2 regions of the Microbacterium betulae genome follow, and region 1 is predicted to be linked to the other one. Evidence: predicted binding sites of a transcription regulator. Region 1 holds the regulator's gene; the other holds the start of a gene.
The links. The regulator HspR, encoded in region 1, represses chaperone genes until heat shock. The targets are predictions, from matches to a motif close to AAGTTGAGTCNNNNNGACTCAACTT.
Positions count from the first base shown of each region.

Region 2: the regulator HspR is predicted to act here: its motif matches at 2,381-2,405, upstream of N8K70_RS16915 (Hsp20/alpha crystallin family protein).

Region 1 covers NZ_CP118157.1:3,313,755-3,317,960, forward strand. The annotation lists gene glgX (glycogen debranching protein GlgX) at 1-432, opposite strand, end outside; gene N8K70_RS15640 (ribokinase) at 519-1,415, opposite strand; gene N8K70_RS15645 (heat shock protein transcriptional repressor HspR) at 1,665-2,108, opposite strand; gene N8K70_RS15650 (DnaJ C-terminal domain-containing protein) at 2,129-3,112, opposite strand; gene N8K70_RS15655 (nucleotide exchange factor GrpE) at 3,187-3,807, opposite strand; gene dnaK (molecular chaperone DnaK) at 3,807-4,206, opposite strand, start outside.
Region 2 covers NZ_CP118157.1:3,596,820-3,601,025, forward strand. The annotation lists gene N8K70_RS16900 (zinc-dependent alcohol dehydrogenase family protein) at 1-206, shown strand, start outside; gene N8K70_RS16905 (SH3 domain-containing protein) at 203-556, shown strand; gene N8K70_RS16910 (DUF7059 domain-containing protein) at 640-2,163, opposite strand; gene N8K70_RS16915 (Hsp20/alpha crystallin family protein) at 2,441-2,875, shown strand; gene galK (galactokinase) at 2,925-4,124, opposite strand; gene galT (galactose-1-phosphate uridylyltransferase) at 4,121-4,206, opposite strand, start outside.

The DNA.
Region 1 (4,206 bases):
GCTGCGCGCGGTGTACGCGGCCGAGTCGGTGTCGTCGCGGACGGTCTCGTCGTCCTCGCGCGCCCCGTGGATCGGCTGCTCCGCGATGATCGTGCCGCTCGTCGCGAGGGCGTAGGGATCGAGCAGCACCTTCCGCGGGTTGAAGCGGTCGCCGTTCGCCGGATCCCACGGCCCGTCGACCCGGTAGGCGTAGCGCTGCCCGGGCGCGATGCCGGGGATGGCGCCGTGCCAGACGCCCAGCGAGCTCTCGGTGAGCTCGTGCCGCGTCTCGCGGCCCGCCTCGTCGAAGAGGCACAGCCACATGCGCGTCGCACGCGGGGCGTGGACGGCGAAGTTCGTCGACTCGGCGCTCCACGTCGCACCCAGCGGCCGGTCGCGTCCGGGCCAGATCGCCGTCGTCTCACCCATCCGGGTCCATAGCTGCGGGCTCACACGGTCATTGTCCACGAGGTGACGACGGGGAGCAGCCATTGCGCGTCGGCGCTCCGGGACGAGAAGCGCATCCGGCGCGCGGCGTCCTAGCCGAGCACGGCCTCGATCTCCGCACGCGTCGGCATGGCCGGAGCCGCTCCCGGCCGCGTGACGGAGAGGGATGCTCCGGCCGTCGCCGCCTCGACGGCCTCCGGGAGCCCGGCGCCGCAGGCGAGCCAGGCGATGAGCACGCCGACGAAGGTGTCGCCGGCGCCCGTCGTGTCGACCGCGTCGACCGTCCGCGCCGGCACGACGTCGACGATCTCGCCGCCGCGGGCGATCAGGGCGCCCCGCGAGCCGCGCGTGACGATGACCGTGCCGGCCCGCTCGCTGAGACGCCGGGCCGCAGCCTCGCCGTCCTGCTCGCCGGAGAGCGCCAGCGCCTCCGACGCGTTCGGCACGAGGATGTCGACGAGCGGCAGCAGGCGAGCGGCCCCCGCGACGACGGGCGCGGGGGTGAGGACGGTCAGCGCGCCGGCGTCCCGCCCTGCGGCGAGCGCCCGCTCGACCAGCCCGAGCGGTCGCTCGAGCTGGAGGACGACGGCGGATGCCCGGGCGATCTGCGCGCGGTCGGCCTCCGCGAGCGCCGCCTCGCCGTTGGCGCCCGCGACGACGACGATGCTGTTCTCGCCGTCGTCGAGGACGCTCACCTGCGCGATGCCCGTCGGCTCCGCGGATGTGCGCAGGGCCGCCGTCCCGATTCCCTCGGCCTCGAGGAAGCCCCGCAGCTCGCGCCCGAACCCGTCGTCGCCCACGGCGCCGCCGAACTCCACGACGGCGCCGGCGCGTCGAGCCGCGACGGCCTGATTGAGGCCTTTGCCGCCGGCCCCGGTCGCGAAGCCCGTGCCCGCCATCGTCTCGCCGGGCTCCGGAAGGCGCGGCTGCCGGGTGATGAGGTCCATGTTCGCGCTGCCGATCACGACGATCGGTCCTGCCTGACTCATCCGCTGCCTCTTCCCTCGTCGGCCGGGGCTCCGGCCGTCCGCACCTTCACGCTAACGCCCCGTCACGGGTGAAACGCACCTGTCGCATATATGCCGCAGTTTGTGTGCTACATTCGAAGAGCCCGAAACGCACGAGCGTGCGAGTGCCCGGCCGCTTGACCCCCCCCCTCTGCGGCCGGGCACTCGTGCTCTGCGCAGGCTGACGCCATCCCGACCGGTCACGACGCGGGACGGCGGACGGCGGGGCTTCTACTCCTCCGAGCGGGGGCGCCAGAGCACGACGTCGGTCTGCCGCCGCACGCGCGTGCCGGAGCGCAGGGTGATGACGGCGCCGTTCGCGCTCGTCGCGAAGACGCGGGCGCCGGGGCGCTGCTCGCGTTCCGCGCGCAGCTCCTGCTCGAGCGCCCTGACTCGCCCGCGCAGCTCCTGCACCTCGTTCTCCATGTGCAGGATGCGCTCGATGACGGCCAGGCGGACGCCCTCGGTCGACAGGCGCGCGACCTCCCGCAGCTGCTCGATGTCGCGCAGGGAGTACCGGCGGGATCCGCCGCGCGTGCGGCCGGGGACGACGAGGCCCATCCGGTCGTACTGGCGAAGGGTCTGCGGATGCATGGCGGCGAGCTCGGCCGCCGCCGCGATCGGGAAGATCGGGGCGCGGGGATCGACTTCGGCCGGATCGCGCGGGATCGGCATCGTGCTCACCTCCTGGTTCGCTACTGCCGGGCTTTCGCCATCATGTCAGCGCGCGGGTTCTCCTTCGGCTCCGCCTCGCGGTACGCGTCGAGCGCCGCGCGCGCCCTGTCGTCGAGGTGGGAGGGGACGGCGACGTGCACCTCGGCGAGCAGGTCGCCTGTGCCCTTCTGCGACGCGATGCCGCGCCCCTTGACGCGCAGCACACGGCCCGAGGGCGTCCCGGGTGCGACGCGCAGCTTGACGGGGGTGCCGCCGAGGGTCGGGACCTCGATGGTCGCGCCGAACACCGCCTCGGTGAAGGTGACCGGCACCGTCACGCGCACGTTGAGGCCGTCGCGTGTGAAGACCGGATGCGGGCGCACGGCGATCTCCACCACGATGTCGCCGCTCTCGCCGCCGTCCGAGGAGGGACGGCCGCGGCCGCGCAGGCGGATCTTCTGCCCGTCCGCGACGCCTGCGGGGATCTTGACCTTGAACGGCTTGCCGTCCTCGCCCTGCAGCGTGATGGTCTCGCCCTTGGCGGCCGTGGTGAAGTCGATCGTGGTCCGGGCGCGCACGTCGGCGCCCTTCTGCGGGCCGCCGAATCCGCGGAATCCGCCCGAGGGCTGCCCGAACCGGCCGGAGCCGAAGTTCGTCGTGCCGCCGCCTGCGCCGAACATCGAGAAGATGTCGTCGAAGTCTGCGGGGCTGCCGCCGCGCTGCTGCGTGAAGCGGCTGAACACGTCGTCGAAGCCGCCGCCCGTGCCGCCCGCGGTGAAGCGCGCTCCGGAGCCCATGGCGCGCAGCTCGTCGTACTCGCGGCGCTGCTCCGCGTCGGAGAGCACGGCGTACGCCTCGCTGATCTCCTTGAACTTCGCCTCGGCGGCGGCGTCCCCCGGGTTCGAGTCGGGGTGGTACTTGCGGGCGAGCTTCCGGTAGGTCTTCTTCAGCTCCGCGTCACCGACGTCCTTCGAGACGCCCAGGACCTTGTAGAAGTCCTTGTCGAACCAGTCCTGACTGGCCATCTGCACCTTCTTCTCACGTTACGTCTCACGGGGGAGGGCGGCCGGCCCCGCCACGGCGGGGCCGGCCTGCACGGTCACTCCGCCGGGACGGCGACGACGACCTTCGCGGGGCGCAGCTCCACGTCGCCCAGCCGGTACCCCACCTCGACGACCTCGAGGATCGTGCTCTCGGTCGCACCGGGGGTGGGCTGCTGGAAGATCGCCTCGTGGCGCTGCGGGTCGAACGCCTCGCCGGCCTCGCCGAAGGCCGTCAGGCCCAGGCGCTCGGCGACTCCGCGCAGCTTGGCCGCCACCGCCGAGAACGGCGTGCCCTCGGCGAGGTCGCCGTGCTTGTCGGCACGGTCGAGGTCGTCGAGCACGGGCAGCAGGCCCTTCACGGCCTCGCCCTTCGCCCGGGCGATCTCGACCTCACGCTGCTCCTCGGTGCGGCGGCGGTAGTTGGCGTACTCCGCCTGCAGGCGCTTGAGGTCGTGCAGCAGCTGCGTCTCGTAGTCGCTCTTCTCCGCCTCGGCCGCCTCGTCCGTCTGCTCGGCGCTGAGGATGTCGTCCACGGTGAAGCCGTCGACGCCGTCCTCGGCCTCAGCCTGCTGCGCGTCGGGGTCGGAAGCGCTCGCCTCCGACCCGTCCGCGGCCGGCTGGACCTCGTCGCCGTCGGGCTGCTCTCCCTGGGGCTCTTCGAAGTCCTTGTCGGTCATCAGCTCTTCTTCTCGTCCTCGTCGTCGACGACCTCGGCGTCGATGACGTCCTCCTCCGGCGACTCCTGCGCGCCGTCGGGAGCGTCCTGCGGCGCCTGGGCCTGCTCGGCCTGGGCCTGCTGGTAGATGGCCTCTCCCAGCTTCGTCTGGCTCTCGTTGAGCGTGTCGAACGCGGTCTTCACCGCGTCGTCGTCGTCACCCGCGAGAGCGGTCTTGAGGGCGTCGACGTCGGCCTTCACGGAGTCCTTGACCTCGGCGGGGAGCTTCTCGTCGTTCTCCGAGATGAGCTTCTCGATCGAGTACGCGAGGGTCTCCGCCTGGTTGCGGACCTCGGCGGCCTCGCGGCGCTTCTTGTCCTCGGCCGCGTGCTCCTCGGCCTCGCGGACGAAGCGGTCGATG
Region 2 (4,206 bases), 280 kb from region 1:
TGCGGCGGATGTTCTCGACCAACGTCGGCGTGCGCGGCGGCGTCGCTCCCGTGCGCAACTACGCGGAGGCCCTCCTGCCCGAGGTGCTCGACCGCACGATCGACCCGGGCCGCGTCTTCGACCTCGAGCTGCCGCTCGCCGACGTCGCCGAGGCCTATGCCGCGATGGACGAGCGCCGCGCGATCAAGACGCTCCTGCGGCCATGAGCGTGCCCGGCGCGTCGGCGCGTCTGACGGCCGATCACGAGATCCCCGCACGCGCGCCCCTGCGCGTCCGCGCCGGCAAGACCGTGCGGGTCGGCGACCGAGACGCGGAGTGGCCGGCGTTCGTCCTCGTGCGTGCGGAAGGCGGCGAGGGATGGGTCCCGTCGCGGCACCTCGACGGCGCACGGCCCGAGGCGCGCGTGGTCGAGGCCTACGACACGACCGAGCTGCCGGCGCGCTCGGGCGTCGTCGTCGAGATCGTCGCCGACGACGACGCGAGCGGATGGGCGTGGTGCCGCGACGCCGCGGGCCGAGAGGGATGGGTCCCGCACCGGGTGCTGCACGTGCTCTGACCGGCACGGCGGCGCCTCGCTCCCCCGCGGCGAGCGGATCGGCCGGAGTCTCGCGGACGGCGTGGGCGCGGGACGGGCGCCGCTCAGACGAACGCGAGGAACCCGTCGACGAGGAGCTCGCGGACGGCGGGGAGCAGCCCGGAGCGGAGCGTGCGCTCGTCGACCTCCATGAGCTGCGCGATCGCTCCGACGATCTGCCCGATCGAGAGCTCGCCGTCGCAGGCCCCGACGAGCGCCGCGAGCGCGGGGTCGGCCGGCGCCGAGCGCCCGAAGCCCCCGCCCTGCCGCAGCTCGATGACGCTCGGGTCGGCGGCCCCGGGAAGGTGGTGCCGCGCCTCCGTGACGTCGGGCGCGGCCTTCAGGTGCGCCGCGAGCAGGCCCGCCTCGTCGAGCCCGGCCACGCGATCGTGCGCGGCCAGCGCGGCGGCCAGGTGCGCGCCGAGGCCGCCCTCCGACGGGATGGGCTGGGACACGCTCTCGTAGCGCGCGAGCGTCGGGGCGCCTTCCGCACGGCGGAGCAGCACGTACCCGAAGCCGATCGCCGTGACGCCGCGGTCGGCGAAGTCGTCCAGCCAGGCGTCCAGCAGCGCATCGTGCGCGGCGCTGCCCGGTGACGTGCCGCCGTCGCGGATCCACATCTCGGCGTACGCGACGGGGTCGAGCTGCTCCCGCTCGACGATCCATGCGTCCAGCGGGGCGTCCGAGGCCTCCACCCAGGCACGCACCCGGTCGAGGCCCGCGAGGCCGTTCTTCGTCTCCCAGTTCCCGAGGAACTGCGCGACGCCGCCGGGCTTCAGGTGCCCGCCGACCCCGGTCACGACCTGCTGCACGAGGGCGTCGCCGACGAGTCCGCCGTCGCGGTACTCGTACGCGGGCACGCCCTTCGCGCGCGGCGTGATGACGAAGGGAGGATTCGACACGATGCGGTCGAACGTCTCGCCCCGCACCGGCTCGAAGAGCGATCCCTCGCGCGTCTCGATCGCCTCGACGCCGTTCAGGGCCGCGTTGAGCTCGGCGAAGCGCAGGGCGCGCCGCGAGACGTCCGTCGCGACCACGCTCTCGCCGTAGCGCCGGGCGCGCAGGGCCTGCACGCCGCAGCCCGTGCCGAGGTCGAGCACCGCCGCGGCCGGGGTCGGGAGCTGCAGGCCCGCGAGGGTGAGCGAGGCGCCGCCCACGCCGAGCACGTGGTCCTCGGCGAGCGCGCCTCCCCCGAGCGCGATCTCGTCGAGGTCGCTCGCGACGAGCCATTCGCCGGGGCCGCGGTCGTCGTGGAAGGACTGCGGTCGCAGGATGGCGAGCGGAGTGACCGTCCCGCCCTCGACCGCGGCGAGCCCGAGGGATGCGAGACCGGCCGCCCCCGTGCGGGGGAGCGCGGCGTCGACGTCGCGTCGGGGCTGCGCCACCCCGAAGATCAGCAGGCGCGCGAGCACGGCGAGCAGGTCGTCCCGGTGGCGGATGGCGCGGAGCGCCGGAGCACGCAGGCTGCGGCCGATCGCATCGTCGGCCTCGACGCCCCACATCGCTCGCAGCGCCTCGGAGCGGAAGCGCGCCGCCGCGAGATCGGCGGCGAGACCACGGCAGAGGGCGGGGTCCGGGTTCGGCGTCACCCGTCCATTCAACCCCGTGCGCAGAGCTCGGCCGCACCGTCCGCGCCCCTCCTCCGGTGTTCGAATGACGAATTCCGCCCACTTCGGCCGCTGAACCGGGTCGATTTCGTCATTCGAACGCGAGGCGCCCGAGGGCGCGAAGAAGACGCCTTTCGAGCGTCCTCTCAGGAAGCTCGAAGCGAGCTTTTAGCACTCTCCCCTTGAGAGTGCTAATCTGAACTTGAGCCGATGAGGCTCAAGTATTCGAACAGCGCCGAACACAAGGAGGACGATCATCATGGCAATGTTCTTCGACCCGTTCCGTGAGTTCGACCGTGTGGCCGAACAGCTCCTCGACCGACAGGGACCGCGGCTCGTGCCGATGGACCTGTACCGCGACGGGGACCATTACGTCCTGAGCGCCGACCTGCCCGGCATCGATCCGGGCAGCGTCGACATCGACGTCGACGGACAGCTGCTGACCATCCGCGCCGAGCGCACGACCCGCAGCGCCGACGGCGTCAAGTGGATCACCCGCGAGCGCTCCTCGGGCTCGTTCCTGCGCCAGCTCAACCTCGGCCAGGGCATCGACACCGAGGGCATCTCGGCGAGCTACGAGAACGGCGTGCTGAGCGTCATCATCCCGATCAGCGAGAAGGCGAAGCCGCGCAAGGTCGAGGTGCAGCACACCGTCCAGGGAGCCGAGACCGTCGGACCCGCGCTCACGTCCTGACCGCGGACGGGCGACAGGGGGCGGGCGTCGGAGGACGCCCGCCCCCTTCTCACGCGTCCCGGCGGGCGCCCTCCGACGGCGTCACCGTGAACGTGTGCGGAGCCGCGAACCCCCGGGCCGCGAACGCGCGGCCCGCCGCCTCCGCGACGTCGTCGACCCTGCCGGTCTCGACGAGCGCGAGCGCCGCGCCGCCGAACCCGCCGCCGGTCATCCGCGCGCCGATCGCTCCCACGGCGAGCGCCGCGTCAATGGCGGCGTCGAGTTCGGCGGTCGAGATCTCGAAGTCGTCGCGCATGGACACGTGCGACGCGACGAGCAGGCCTCCGACCCCGCGGGGGCCGGCCGTCCGCAGCGTCTCCACCGTGTCGAGCACCCGCTGGTTCTCCGTCACGATGTGCCGCACGCGGCGGAACGTCACGTCGTCGAGGACCCGCTCGGCGCGATCGAGGTCCACGATCGTCAGGTCGCGGAGCGAGGGGACGCCCATGCCGGCTGCGCCCTTCTCGCACGAGGCACGCCGGTCGCGGTACCCGCCGGTGGAGTGGGCGTGCGACACCTGCGTGTCGATCACGACGAGCGCGAGGCCCTCGCGAGCGAGGCCGAGGTCGACGGACGCCGTCTCGAGGGTGCGGCAGTCGAGGAAGGTCGCCGCGTCGACGCGGCCGAGCGTCGACGAGACCTGGTCCATGATGCCCGTCGGGGCTCCGACGGCGTCGTTCTCCGCGGTGCGGCCGAGCTTCGCGATCGCGAGGCCGCCGAGATCCAGCGACCACAGGTCGTTCAGCGCCGAGGCGGCGGCGCCCTCGATCGCGGCCGACGACGACAAGCCCGCGCCGACCGGGACGTCCGAGGCGAACGCGATGTCGACGCCCGGGACGTCCGCGGCGTCGCGACCGGTCGCGGCGAGCGCGGCCCACGCGATCCCGAGGGGATAGGCGGCCCACTCCGGCACGGCGCCGCTCGCGACGGCGCGCCCCCGCGCACCGTCGAACGTCTCGGCGAGGGCCGACACCGCCAGGGAGAACGGCTCGCCGTCGAAGGTCGACACCACGCGGACGGTGCCGTCCGAGCGCATACCGGCAGCGGCATACGTCCGGTGCTCGATCGCGAAGGGCAGCACGAAGCCCTCGTTGTAGTCGGTGTGCTCGCCGATGAGGTTCGCCCGGCCCGGGGCCGACCAGACGCCGTCGGCGTCGTGTCCCGTCAGCTCGGCGAAGAGCGCGACGGCCTGCCGCTGCGCCCCGGTCATGCGCCCACCGCCTCGCGCAGACGCGCCGCCGCCTGCTCCGGCGGGATGTCGCCGATCCACGCCCCCATGGCGGACTCCGATC